DNA from 3 places in the Streptomyces sp. NPDC044106 genome. Region 2 is predicted to be linked to each of the others. Evidence: riboswitches for the same ligand, from Rfam matches in the RefSeq annotation. Region 2 holds a riboswitch; each other region holds the start of a gene.
What was found. A riboswitch is a leader RNA that binds a small molecule or an ion and turns the genes downstream of it on or off. The one in region 2 is predicted to bind cobalamin.

Region 1 (3,262 bases), on a different contig from region 2:
CACGCTTCTCCTCGGGATCGTGATCGTCACCGCTCTCGTGTTCGATTTCACGAACGGTTTCCACGACACTGCCAACGCGATGGCGACGACCATCTCGACCGGCGCTCTCAAGCCCAAGACGGCGGTGGCCATGTCCGCCGTGCTCAACCTCGTCGGAGCCTTCCTCTCCGTCGAAGTCGCCAAGACGATCTCCGGCGGCATCGTCAACGAGGACGGACTGAAGACAGAGGTCATCTTCGCCGCGCTCGTCGGCGCGATTCTCTGGAACCTCGTCACCTGGCTGGTGGGCCTGCCCTCCAGCTCCTCCCACGCACTCTTCGGCGGCCTCATCGGCGCCGCCGTCATGTCGATGGGCTGGTCGTCGATCAACGGCGGCACCGTCGTCACCAAGATCCTGATCCCGGCCGTCGCGGCCCCGCTCGTGGCGGGCATCGCCGCGACGCTGGCCACCCGCCTGACGTACCGGATCGGCCGCGGCACCGACCAGAAGGCCACCGCCAAGGGGTACCGCGCGGGCCAGATCGCCTCCGCCGGCCTCGTCTCGCTGGCCCACGGCACGAACGACGCGCAGAAGACCATGGGCATCATCACGCTCGCCCTGATCACCGGCGGCGTCCTGAACCCCGGCGCCAACCCCCCGATGTGGGTCATCGTCTCGGCCGGCATGGCCATCGCGCTCGGCACCTACCTCGGCGGCTGGCGCATCATCCGCACCATGGGCAAGGGCCTGACCGACCTCGCGCCGCAGCAGGGCTTCGCCGCCCAGACCAGCGCCGCGACGGCGATCCTCGCCTCCTCGCACATCGGCTTCTCCCTCTCCACCACTCAGGTCTGCTCGGGCGCCGTGATGGGCGCGGGCCTCGGCCGCAAGGGCGGCGTGGTCCGCTGGTCGACCGCGACCCGGATGTTCGTCGCGTGGGGCCTGACCCTGCCGGCGGCGGGCCTGGTCGGCGCGGGCGCCGAGTTCCTCACCAAGCAGGGCCCCTGGGGCATCGCGGCCACCGCGACGCTCCTGATCGCGGGCTCGGGCGTGATCTGGGTGCTCTCGCGGCGCAACGCCGTCGACCACACCAACGTCACGGACGACGAGATCGGCCACGACGACACCGCGGTCGCCGAGCCCGCGGGCGTGGTCACCACCGCGATCGCCGCCGTCTCCCCTCCCCCGGCGGGCGTGCCTGCCGCCGCCGTCCCCGTGGACCAGCCCGTCAGGGTCACGGTCTCGGCCCCGACCACCACCACGACCGGCGCCATGGCGGACCCCGCCCGGCCCGCGACCGTGTAAGGACAGACCAGCATGAGCATCGACTGGGCAGCTCTCGGCTCCGTCTTCGGAGTCAGTCTCGCGGTGACGGTGGCCCTGGTGGGCCTGTTCACCCTCGGCGTCGTCGGCCTCTCCCGGCAGGAGACGGCGGCCGCCGCCACGGGCGGCACCGCGGCCCTGGCGCGCACCGGCGCGTATGCCTGCTTCGCCCTGTGCGCGGCGGCGGTGGCGTACGGCATCTTCCTGATCGTCGCCTGACGGCAGGGCCGTCGGCCGGTCTTCCCGGGTGGGGCGCGGAGCGTACGGAGCTCCGCGCCCCACCCGTATATCCGGATCCCGCGCGCCGGGCGTGCGCGCAACCCCGCATGTGGGCCCCAACACACTCTCCCGCCGCAGGTCAACGGCGAGTTGACGGGCCTTCGCGGACCGTGGTGGACTGCCCGGGCCAACTACGGCGGCAGAAGAGGAAGCCGGTGCGAATCCGGCGCGGTCCCGCCACTGTCACCGGGGAGCCACTCCCCGCGAGCCAGGAACTCTCGCCGCCGATCACGTCGAACCAGGGCGCGGACACCCTGAGTGAGGACATATCGCCATGCCCGGCCGCCCGGTGCCGCCCCTTCCCCGCTCGTCGAAGCCTCTCCGCAGCACGGCGACGGGCTGAGCGCATGAGTGCCGATCGCGACTTCGCGTACGGCGCCGCCGCCGGCCTCCTCGGTGACCTGCTGCTCGGCGATCCCCGCCGGGGCCATCCGGTCGCCGCGTTCGGCCGTGCCGCGGGCGCCGTCGAGCGGCTGCTCTGGCGCGACCACCGCGGCTGGGGCGCGCTGCACACCGTGGTCTGCGCGGGAGGCGCGGCGGGCGCCGCCGCCCTCGCCACCACCCTCGTACGCCGCTCCCGGGCCGGAACCGTCGCGCTGACCGCCGCCGCGACCTGGGCCGTCGTCGGCGGCACCTCGCTCGGCCGGGAGGCGCGGGCCATCGGCGGCGCGCTGGAGGCCGGGGACATCGAGGTCGCGCGGGAGCGGCTGCCGCATCTGTGCGGGCGCGATCCGCAGGCGCTGGACGCCGACGGCATCGCGCGGGCCGTCGTGGAGTCCGTCGCCGAGAACACCTCCGACGCGGTGGTCGGGGCGCTCGTGTGGGGCGCGCTGGGCGGGGTGCCCGGACTCGTCGGCTTCCGGGCCGTCAACACACTGGACGCGATGGTGGGCCACAAGTCGGCCCGCTACCGCCGGTACGGCTGGGCCTCCGCCCGCCTCGACGACGTCGTCGGATGGCCGGGGGCGCGGCTCACCGCGGGCCTCGCGGCGCTGGCCGGGGGATCGCCCGCCGGAGCGGTACGGGCCTGGCGCGCGGACGCGGCGAAGCATCCGAGCCCGAACGCCGGACCCGTCGAGGCGGCCTTCGCCGGCGCGCTTGGCGTACGGCTCGGGGGGACGCTGTCGTACGGGGGGCGGGTCGAGCACCGGCCCGTTCTGAACGCGGAGGGGCGCGACGTGCGCGCGGGGGACATCGAACGGGCGGCGAAGCTGTCCCGCCGCGTCGGCCTGCTCGCCCTCGGCGCCGTGGTCACCGCCCGCTGGGCACTTCGGTCGGCAACGTCAGGGAGAACGTCATGAGCGGTGGACTGCTCGTCGCAGGGACCACCTCGGACGCGGGCAAGAGCGTCGTCACCGCCGGCATCTGCCGGTGGCTGACCCGCAAGGGCGTGTCCGTCGCGCCGTTCAAGGCGCAGAACATGTCCCTCAACTCCTTCGTCACCCGCGAGGGCGCCGAGATCGGGCGGGCCCAGGCCATGCAGGCGCAGGCCGCCCGCGTCGAGCCCAGCGCGCTGATGAACCCCGTTCTGCTCAAGCCCGGCGGCGACCGCTCCAGCCAGGTCGTGCTGATGGGCAAGCCGGTCGGCGAGATGAGTGCGCGTGGCTACCACGGAGGGCGGCAGGCGCAGTTGCTCGACACCGTCCTGGGATGCCTGGCGGAACTCCGGGGCACGTATGA
Region 2 (3,262 bases):
CCTGGACCAAGCGCGTCACCGGCAACGACAGCGTCGCGATCGGCCACTTCGGGACGGCCGGGTACATCGCGGCGGGCGCGACAGGGCAGTTGGTGGGCAGGCGCAGTCGCAGCACCGAGGAGATGAACCTCCCCGAAGGGCTGCGCTTCCTGCGCGACTCGATGGTGGCGACCGCCCTGTCGATGGTGCTGATCTACGTGATCATGTCCCTGGTCTTCCTCGGGAAGGTGGGAAAGGAGGAGGCGTTCAAGGCGTTCGGCGAGCACGGGGCCGCGGGCGCGAGCGGTGTCGGCGACTACGTCATGCAGTCGGTCATGCAGGGCCTGCAGTTCGGCATCGCCGTCGCCGTGATCCTCTTCGGTGTCCGCACGATCCTCGGTGAACTCGTCCCCGCCTTCCAGGGCATCGCCCGCAAACTGGTGCCCGGCGCGGTGCCCTCCCTCGACGCGCCCATCGTCTTCCCCTATGCACAGAACGCCGTCCTGGTCGGCTTCATCGCCAGCTTCACCGGCGGTCTTGTCAGCCTCGGCCTGCTCGCCTGGGTCTTCCACCCGGCCTTCGGCCTCGCCCTCGTCCTGCCCGGCCTCGTCCCGCACTTCTTCACCGGCGGCGCGGCGGGCGTCTACGGCAACGCGACCGGCGGCCGTCGCGGCGCGGCCCTCGGCGCCTTCGTCAACGGCGTCCTCATCACCCTCCTGCCCGCCCTCCTCCTGAAGGTCCTCGGCGCCTTCGGCGAGGAGAACACGACCTTCGGCGACGCCGACTTCGGCTGGTTCGGCACGCTCACCGGCTACGCGGCCAAGACGGGCGGGACCGGCGGAGTCGTCCTGATGCTGCTGCTCGGCGCGGCGGTCCTGCTCGGCGCGGTCGTCTTCCAGAAGCGCGTCGTGGAGACCGGCTGGGACCCCGGAGCCCACCGCGACGCCCTGCTCCCCGCGCACAGGGCGGGCTTGCCGTCGGCGACCGGGACCGCCGCGGGTTCACCCGTTGCGTACGCGAAGATCGCGCCTCCGCGCGGTGCCCCGAAGCCGCCCCCGCCCCCGGACGACCGGCCCTGAGCAATGCCCGTGTACAGCCTCTGAACAGGGGCGCACGCGGTGGTACACGCGCCCGCGTCTGCCACCCCCACCACCATGGCGCGAGTTGTCAGCAGATCAGTTGCGCACTAATGTCACCACGCCTTGGTGCTCGGGAAATCCGGTGTGATGCCGGTGCGGCCCTCGCCACTGTGATCGGGAAGTCCGGCTCCAGCCCTCGCGGCAGCCACTGGGTGCACACGTACCCGGGAAGGCGGAGTCCGGTCGGTACGACCCGTCAGCCAGGAGACCGGCCAGGGCGCGTTGTCCATCCACGAGGTGCTGGAGAGGGTCTGCCGAGCCATGCACATAGCCGAGGGTTTCCTCCCGCCGGCGCACGCGATCGCCTGGGGCGTAGCGTCCGCGCCGTTCGTCGTCCACGGAGTCCGCTCCCTGACCCGTGAGGTCAAGGAGCACCCGGAGAGCACCCTGCTCCTCGGCGCCTCCGGGGCCTTTACTTTTGTCCTTTCCGCACTGAAGATCCCGTCCGTCACGGGCAGTTGCTCGCACCCGACGGGAACCGGGCTCGGAGCGATCCTGTTCCGGCCACCCATCATGACGGTGCTCGGCACCATCACCCTGCTCTTCCAGGCCCTGCTGCTCGCCCACGGCGGCCTCACCACCCTGGGCGCCAACGTGTTCTCGATGGCGATCGTGGGGCCCTGGGCCGGATACGCGGTCTACCGGCTCCTCAAGCGGTACGACGTGCCGCTCATGGTCGCCGTGTTCTTCGGGGCGTTCGTCGCCGACCTGTCCACGTACTGCGTCACCAGTGTCCAGCTGGCGCTCGCCTTCCCCGACCCCAGCAGCGGGTTCCTCGGCGCGCTGGGGAAGTTCGGCGGCATCTTCGCCGTCACCCAGATCCCCCTCGCGGTCAGCGAAGGACTGCTCACCGTCCTGGTGATGCGGCTGCTCGTGCAGTCCAGCAAGGGCGAGCTGACCCGGCTCGGCGTGCTGCTGCAGGGCAAGCGGAAGCAGACCGTGACGACGACGACCACGACCACTACGGAGACGGGGGCCAGCGCCTGATGAGCCGGAACGCGAAGATCAACATCCTGCTGCTCGTCGTCGTCGCCGCGCTCGCGGTGCTGCCCCTGGCCCTCGGGCTCGGCGACGACAAGGAAGAACCGTTCACCGGCGCCGACTCGCAGGCCGAGACGGCGATCACCGAGATCGAGCCGGACTACAAGCCGTGGTTCTCCCCGCTGTACGAACCCCCGTCCGGGGAGATCGAATCGGCGCTGTTCGCCCTGCAGGCGGCCCTCGGCGCCGGTGTGCTCGCGTACTACTTCGGGCTGCGCAAGGGGCGCCGCCAGGGCGCGGAGCCGGCGCGAACTCAGCAGGAGCGGACGGAGCAGGCGGCCGGTACGCAGGCCGACGCCGAGGGCGCCCGGCCCGAGACCGAGCAGGTCTGATCCGGCGTGCTGCCCATCGACGCGGCGGCGCACAGCAGTCGCTGGCGCCGCCGCCACCCCGTGGACAAGGCCGTGCTCGGGCTCGGCCTCACCGTCCTGGCCATCTCGCTGCCGCCCTGGCCGGGCGCCGCGCTCGTCCTGGTCACCGCGCTCGTCCTGCTGCTCGGCCCCGCGGGCGTGCCCCCTCGCAAACTGTGGCGCGCCTACCGGGTGCCGCTCGGCTTCTGTGTCACCGGCGCGCTGACGCTGCTCGTCCAACTCGGCGGTCCCGACGGATTCGTCACGTTCGCCGACGGCGGCCCGGCGCGCGCGGGCGGCCTCCTCCTGCGCACCTCCGCGGCCTCCCTCGGCGTGCTCCTCTTCGCCTTCACCACACCGATGTCGGACCTGTTGCCCCGGCTGGTGAAGGCGGGCGTGCCCGCACCGGTCGTGGACGTGGCACTCGTCACTTACCGGATGAGCTTCCTGCTCCTCGACTCCATGAGCCGGATCCGGCAGGCCCAGGCCGCCCGGCTCGGTCACACCACTCGCGCCGCCACCTGGCGTTCCCTGGCCGGTCTCGGCGCCACCGCGTTCGTGCGGGCCTTCGACCGGGCGAGCCGTCTGCAGGCCGGGCTCGCGGGACGCGGCTATGACGGCACACTGCGCGTCCTCGTGCCCGACGCCCGCATCTCGCGGCCCTTCGTGGCCGTCGGCGCGGCACTCCTCGTGGGCCTGGTGGCCCTCACCCTCGTACTGGAAAGGTTCCTGCCATGACCGAGCCGAGGGTTC
Region 3 (3,262 bases), on a different contig from region 2:
AAGCGGAAGCCCTGTACGTCACCGTCGTCGGGGCGCGCGGTGCCCGGGCCCTGGCTCGCGTACGTCCACTGCCCGCCGTCCCGCTCCCAGAACGACCAGTAGCGGTAGCCGGCGGCCTGGGCGGGCGCGGCCACGAGGACGCCGACGACGGCGGCGAGGAGCACCCCGAGCAGCAGCCGCCCACGGCCTGCCGTCACGGCTGCTTCTTCTTGCGGTTGCCGCTGTACAGGAAGCCGATGCCGATGCCGGCGACCATGCCGACGCCGACGATCCACCAGACGCTGACACCGCCGTCGTCGTCCTTCTTCTCGTCCTTGTCCGACGCCGAGGCGTGGTCGGAGGCGGACTGCGGGGGCGGGCCCTGGGCGTTCAGCTGCTTGACGAGGTCGGCGCCGCCGAAGTCGCGTGGGTCCAGGCCCGCGGCGTTCGCGGCGAAGATCAGCTTCGCGTAGGCGGCGGGGCCCGACTGCTTCGCCCACTTCGCGGAGTTCTCCGTGAGCCACACCGCGGACTTCTTGGCCTGCTCCTGCTGTCCGGCGGCGGCGAGGGCGACCACGGCGTCGGCGGTGCCGCCGACGTCCGGCATGTCGCCGACGCCCGGCATCGACGACATCAGGTGGTCCTCGTTCTTGCCGAGGGTGTCGAGGAGGTAGCCGGTGCCGTTGCTCGCGGCCTGCGCCGTCGTGTCCGGCTTCGCGCACTTGGGGGCACCGGACGCGGCCTTCTTCGCGGGCGCCACGACGAGGCCACGGCCGAGGCTGCCGAGCACACCGGCCGCGGTGGCGCCGGCGTTCGGCGAGAGCTTGCCGGACTTGGCGTCGGCGAGGCCGAAGGCGCCGCCGTCCTTGCCGCAGTCCATGGCGAGCTTCGGCAGCGCGTCGTAGGGGGACTTCCCGCCCTGGGACTTGGCGGACGCGGGGTTCTCACCGGCGGCGACGAGCGCGCCGACGACGATCCCCGTGGAGTTCGCGTCGGAGGGGAAGCCGGGGTTGTAGCCCCAGCCGCCGTCCTTGTTCTGCACCGACTTCAGCCACTGGACGCTCTTCTTCACCGCCTTGTCCTGGCCGCCGAGCGCGGTGAGGGCCTGCACGGCGGCGGCGGTGGAGTTGCTGTCGACCGTGGTCTTGGAGTTGCACGGCGTGCTCGCGTCCGCGCGGTACGCCGCGAAGCCGCCGCTCGCGCACTGCTGCCCGGTCAGCCAGTCGACGGCCTTCGCGGCCGGCTCGATGTCCTGGGTGTGCTGGGCGAGCAGGGCGTACGACTGGCGGAAGACGCCGTCGAACTTGGGGTCCTGCTTGCCGTAGAGGCCCGAGGGGAGCGCGGTCGAGGGCGACGGGGAGCTGCTCTCCGCGAAGGCGGCCGGTGCCGCGGCCGAGCCGAACACGGCGACGGCGGCCAGGACCGCCGCACTGCGACGAACGTTCATGATGGGGCGGATGCCTCTCCCTGCGGGGAGCGGGGCGGCACGGTCCGTGCGGGCAGCACGGCTTCCGGCGGCTCCGGCTCCGTATACCTCGACGGTGCCGCTCACCGGAGGGTCCGGTGAAGCGAGCCGGTCACGTTCCGCGCCGGGCATTCCGGCTCACCGACGCTGCGGTCGGATTACGGCTGCGGGTCAGCGCCGGATTCGCACCGGACTTTCCCCTGCTCGGACGTGAGGACGACGCACTCACTCTACCGGCCGGTCCGCGGGCCCCTCGGGTCACACCGCCACGAACGCGAGCGGATCGCTCCCTGCCACCGCCTCCGCGCGCCCCAGCTTCACCAGGCGGCGTACGTGGGCCTCCGCTTCGGAGACCGCGATGTTGCGCGAGCCGTAGGGGATCTCGGCCCAGGGCCTGTTCCACTCCATGCGGGTGGCGATCTGCCAGGGGGTGAGGGGCTCGGCGAGCAGGGTGAGCAGGCTCGTCAGGCGCTCCTCGTGGTGCGCGAGGAGTTCGCGTACGCGGCCGGGGGCGTCGGTGAAGGCGTGCTGGTGGGCGGGGAGGACCTCGGCGGGGGCGAGGCGGCCGACCCGCTCCAGGGAGTCGAGGTAGTCGCCGAGGGGGTCGGTCACCGTGTCGTCGTCGGGGTCCTCGTACAGGCCGATGTGCGGGGTGATGCCGGGCAGCAGATGGTCCCCGGAGAAGAGCCGGCCGTGGCCGCGCAGGCCCGTCGGGTGGTCCTCCTCCAGGTGCAGGCAGACGTGGCCCGGCGTGTGGCCTGGGGTCCAGATCGCGCGCACCCGGCGGCCCGGCAGGGCGAGCAGCTCGCCCGGGGTGATGCCGAGGTCGGGCAGGGCGGGGGCGAGGCCGGGCAGTGCGCGGGGGCGGCCCTCGTCGCGGGCCCGCACCAGGGGGGCGACGTGGCCGGCCGGGGCGCCCGCGGCGGTGAGCTTCGCGGCCATGTAGGCGTACCAGCGCTCGGGCGGGTTGGCACGGGTGCGGCGCACCACGGAGGCGTCCGCCTCGTGCATCGCGATCCACGCGCCCGACGCCTCGCGGACCGCTTTGGACAGGCCGTGGTGGTCGGGGTGGTGGTGGGTGATGACGACGCCGTGCACGTCCTGGACCGCGGTGCCGCAGGCGACGAGCCCGGCGGCGAGGGTCTCCCAGGACGCCGGGTCGTCCCAGCCGGTGTCGACGAGGACGGGGCCCGCGTCGGTGTCCAGGAGGTGGACGAGGGTGAAGCCGAGGGGGTTGTCGGGGATCGGGACCTTGATGCTCCAGACGCCGCCGCCGTGCTCGATCACCGGTGGGCCGCTCGCCCGCGTGCCGCCGCTCACCCGCGTCATGGGCGCCTCGTCTCTGTCGCTGATGCCCGCCACTATAACTAGAACTAGTTCCAATAGTCGCCCAAGTTCACCTCCTCGCCGCCGGGTTGATGCTCCCGCGAGCCTCCCGGAGTCTTCCGGAGCCTCCTGGGCTTCTGGCGCTTCTGGCGCTTTCGGACGTGGACTCCTCCAACTAGAACTGGTATCAGTTCTGAAACATCAGTTCTGAAACGGTGTCAGGAAACGCCCCGCAGGGACCCGCAGGAGGCAGTCAGCCATGACCGAGCTCGTGGAACACGGACAGCTGTTCATCGGCGGGGAGTTGGTGGACCCGCTCGGCAAGGGCGTCATCGACGTCGTCTCCCCGCACACCGAAGAGGTCTTCGCCCGCGTGCCGCACGCGGCCCCCGCCGACGTGGACCGCGCCGTCGCCGGTGCCCGCAAGGCCTTCGAGCACGGCCCGTGGCCGCGGATGACGCCGGACGAGCGCATCGAGGTCATATCGAGGAT

Region 1: another riboswitch for cobalamin. It lies ahead of AC07DI_RS35680 (cobalamin biosynthesis protein); the one in region 2 lies ahead of AC07DI_RS31860 (energy-coupling factor ABC transporter permease).
Region 3: another riboswitch for cobalamin. It lies ahead of AC07DI_RS20585 (prenyltransferase/squalene oxidase repeat-containing protein); the one in region 2 lies ahead of AC07DI_RS31860 (energy-coupling factor ABC transporter permease).

Annotation. Positions count from the first base shown of each region.
Region 1 is NZ_JBWKFZ010000029.1:60,634-63,895, forward strand. It holds gene AC07DI_RS35670 (inorganic phosphate transporter) at 1-1,285, shown strand, start outside; gene AC07DI_RS35675 (hypothetical protein) at 1,298-1,522, shown strand; cobalamin riboswitch at 1,680-1,819, shown strand; gene AC07DI_RS35680 (cobalamin biosynthesis protein) at 1,930-2,883, shown strand; gene AC07DI_RS35685 (cobyric acid synthase) at 2,880-3,262, shown strand, end outside.
Region 2 is NZ_JBWKFZ010000022.1:39,288-42,549, forward strand. It holds gene AC07DI_RS31855 (PTS ascorbate transporter subunit IIC) at 1-1,058, shown strand, start outside; cobalamin riboswitch at 1,166-1,349, shown strand; gene AC07DI_RS31860 (energy-coupling factor ABC transporter permease) at 1,380-2,105, shown strand; gene AC07DI_RS31865 (energy-coupling factor ABC transporter substrate-binding protein) at 2,105-2,491, shown strand; gene cbiQ (cobalt ECF transporter T component CbiQ) at 2,498-3,247, shown strand; gene AC07DI_RS31875 (energy-coupling factor ABC transporter ATP-binding protein) at 3,244-3,262, shown strand, end outside.
Region 3 is NZ_JBWKFZ010000010.1:335,519-338,780, forward strand. It holds gene AC07DI_RS20580 (SCO2322 family protein) at 1-197, opposite strand, end outside; gene AC07DI_RS20585 (prenyltransferase/squalene oxidase repeat-containing protein) at 194-1,426, opposite strand; cobalamin riboswitch at 1,551-1,680, opposite strand; gene AC07DI_RS20590 (MBL fold metallo-hydrolase) at 1,703-2,773, opposite strand; gene AC07DI_RS20595 (aldehyde dehydrogenase) at 3,030-3,262, shown strand, end outside.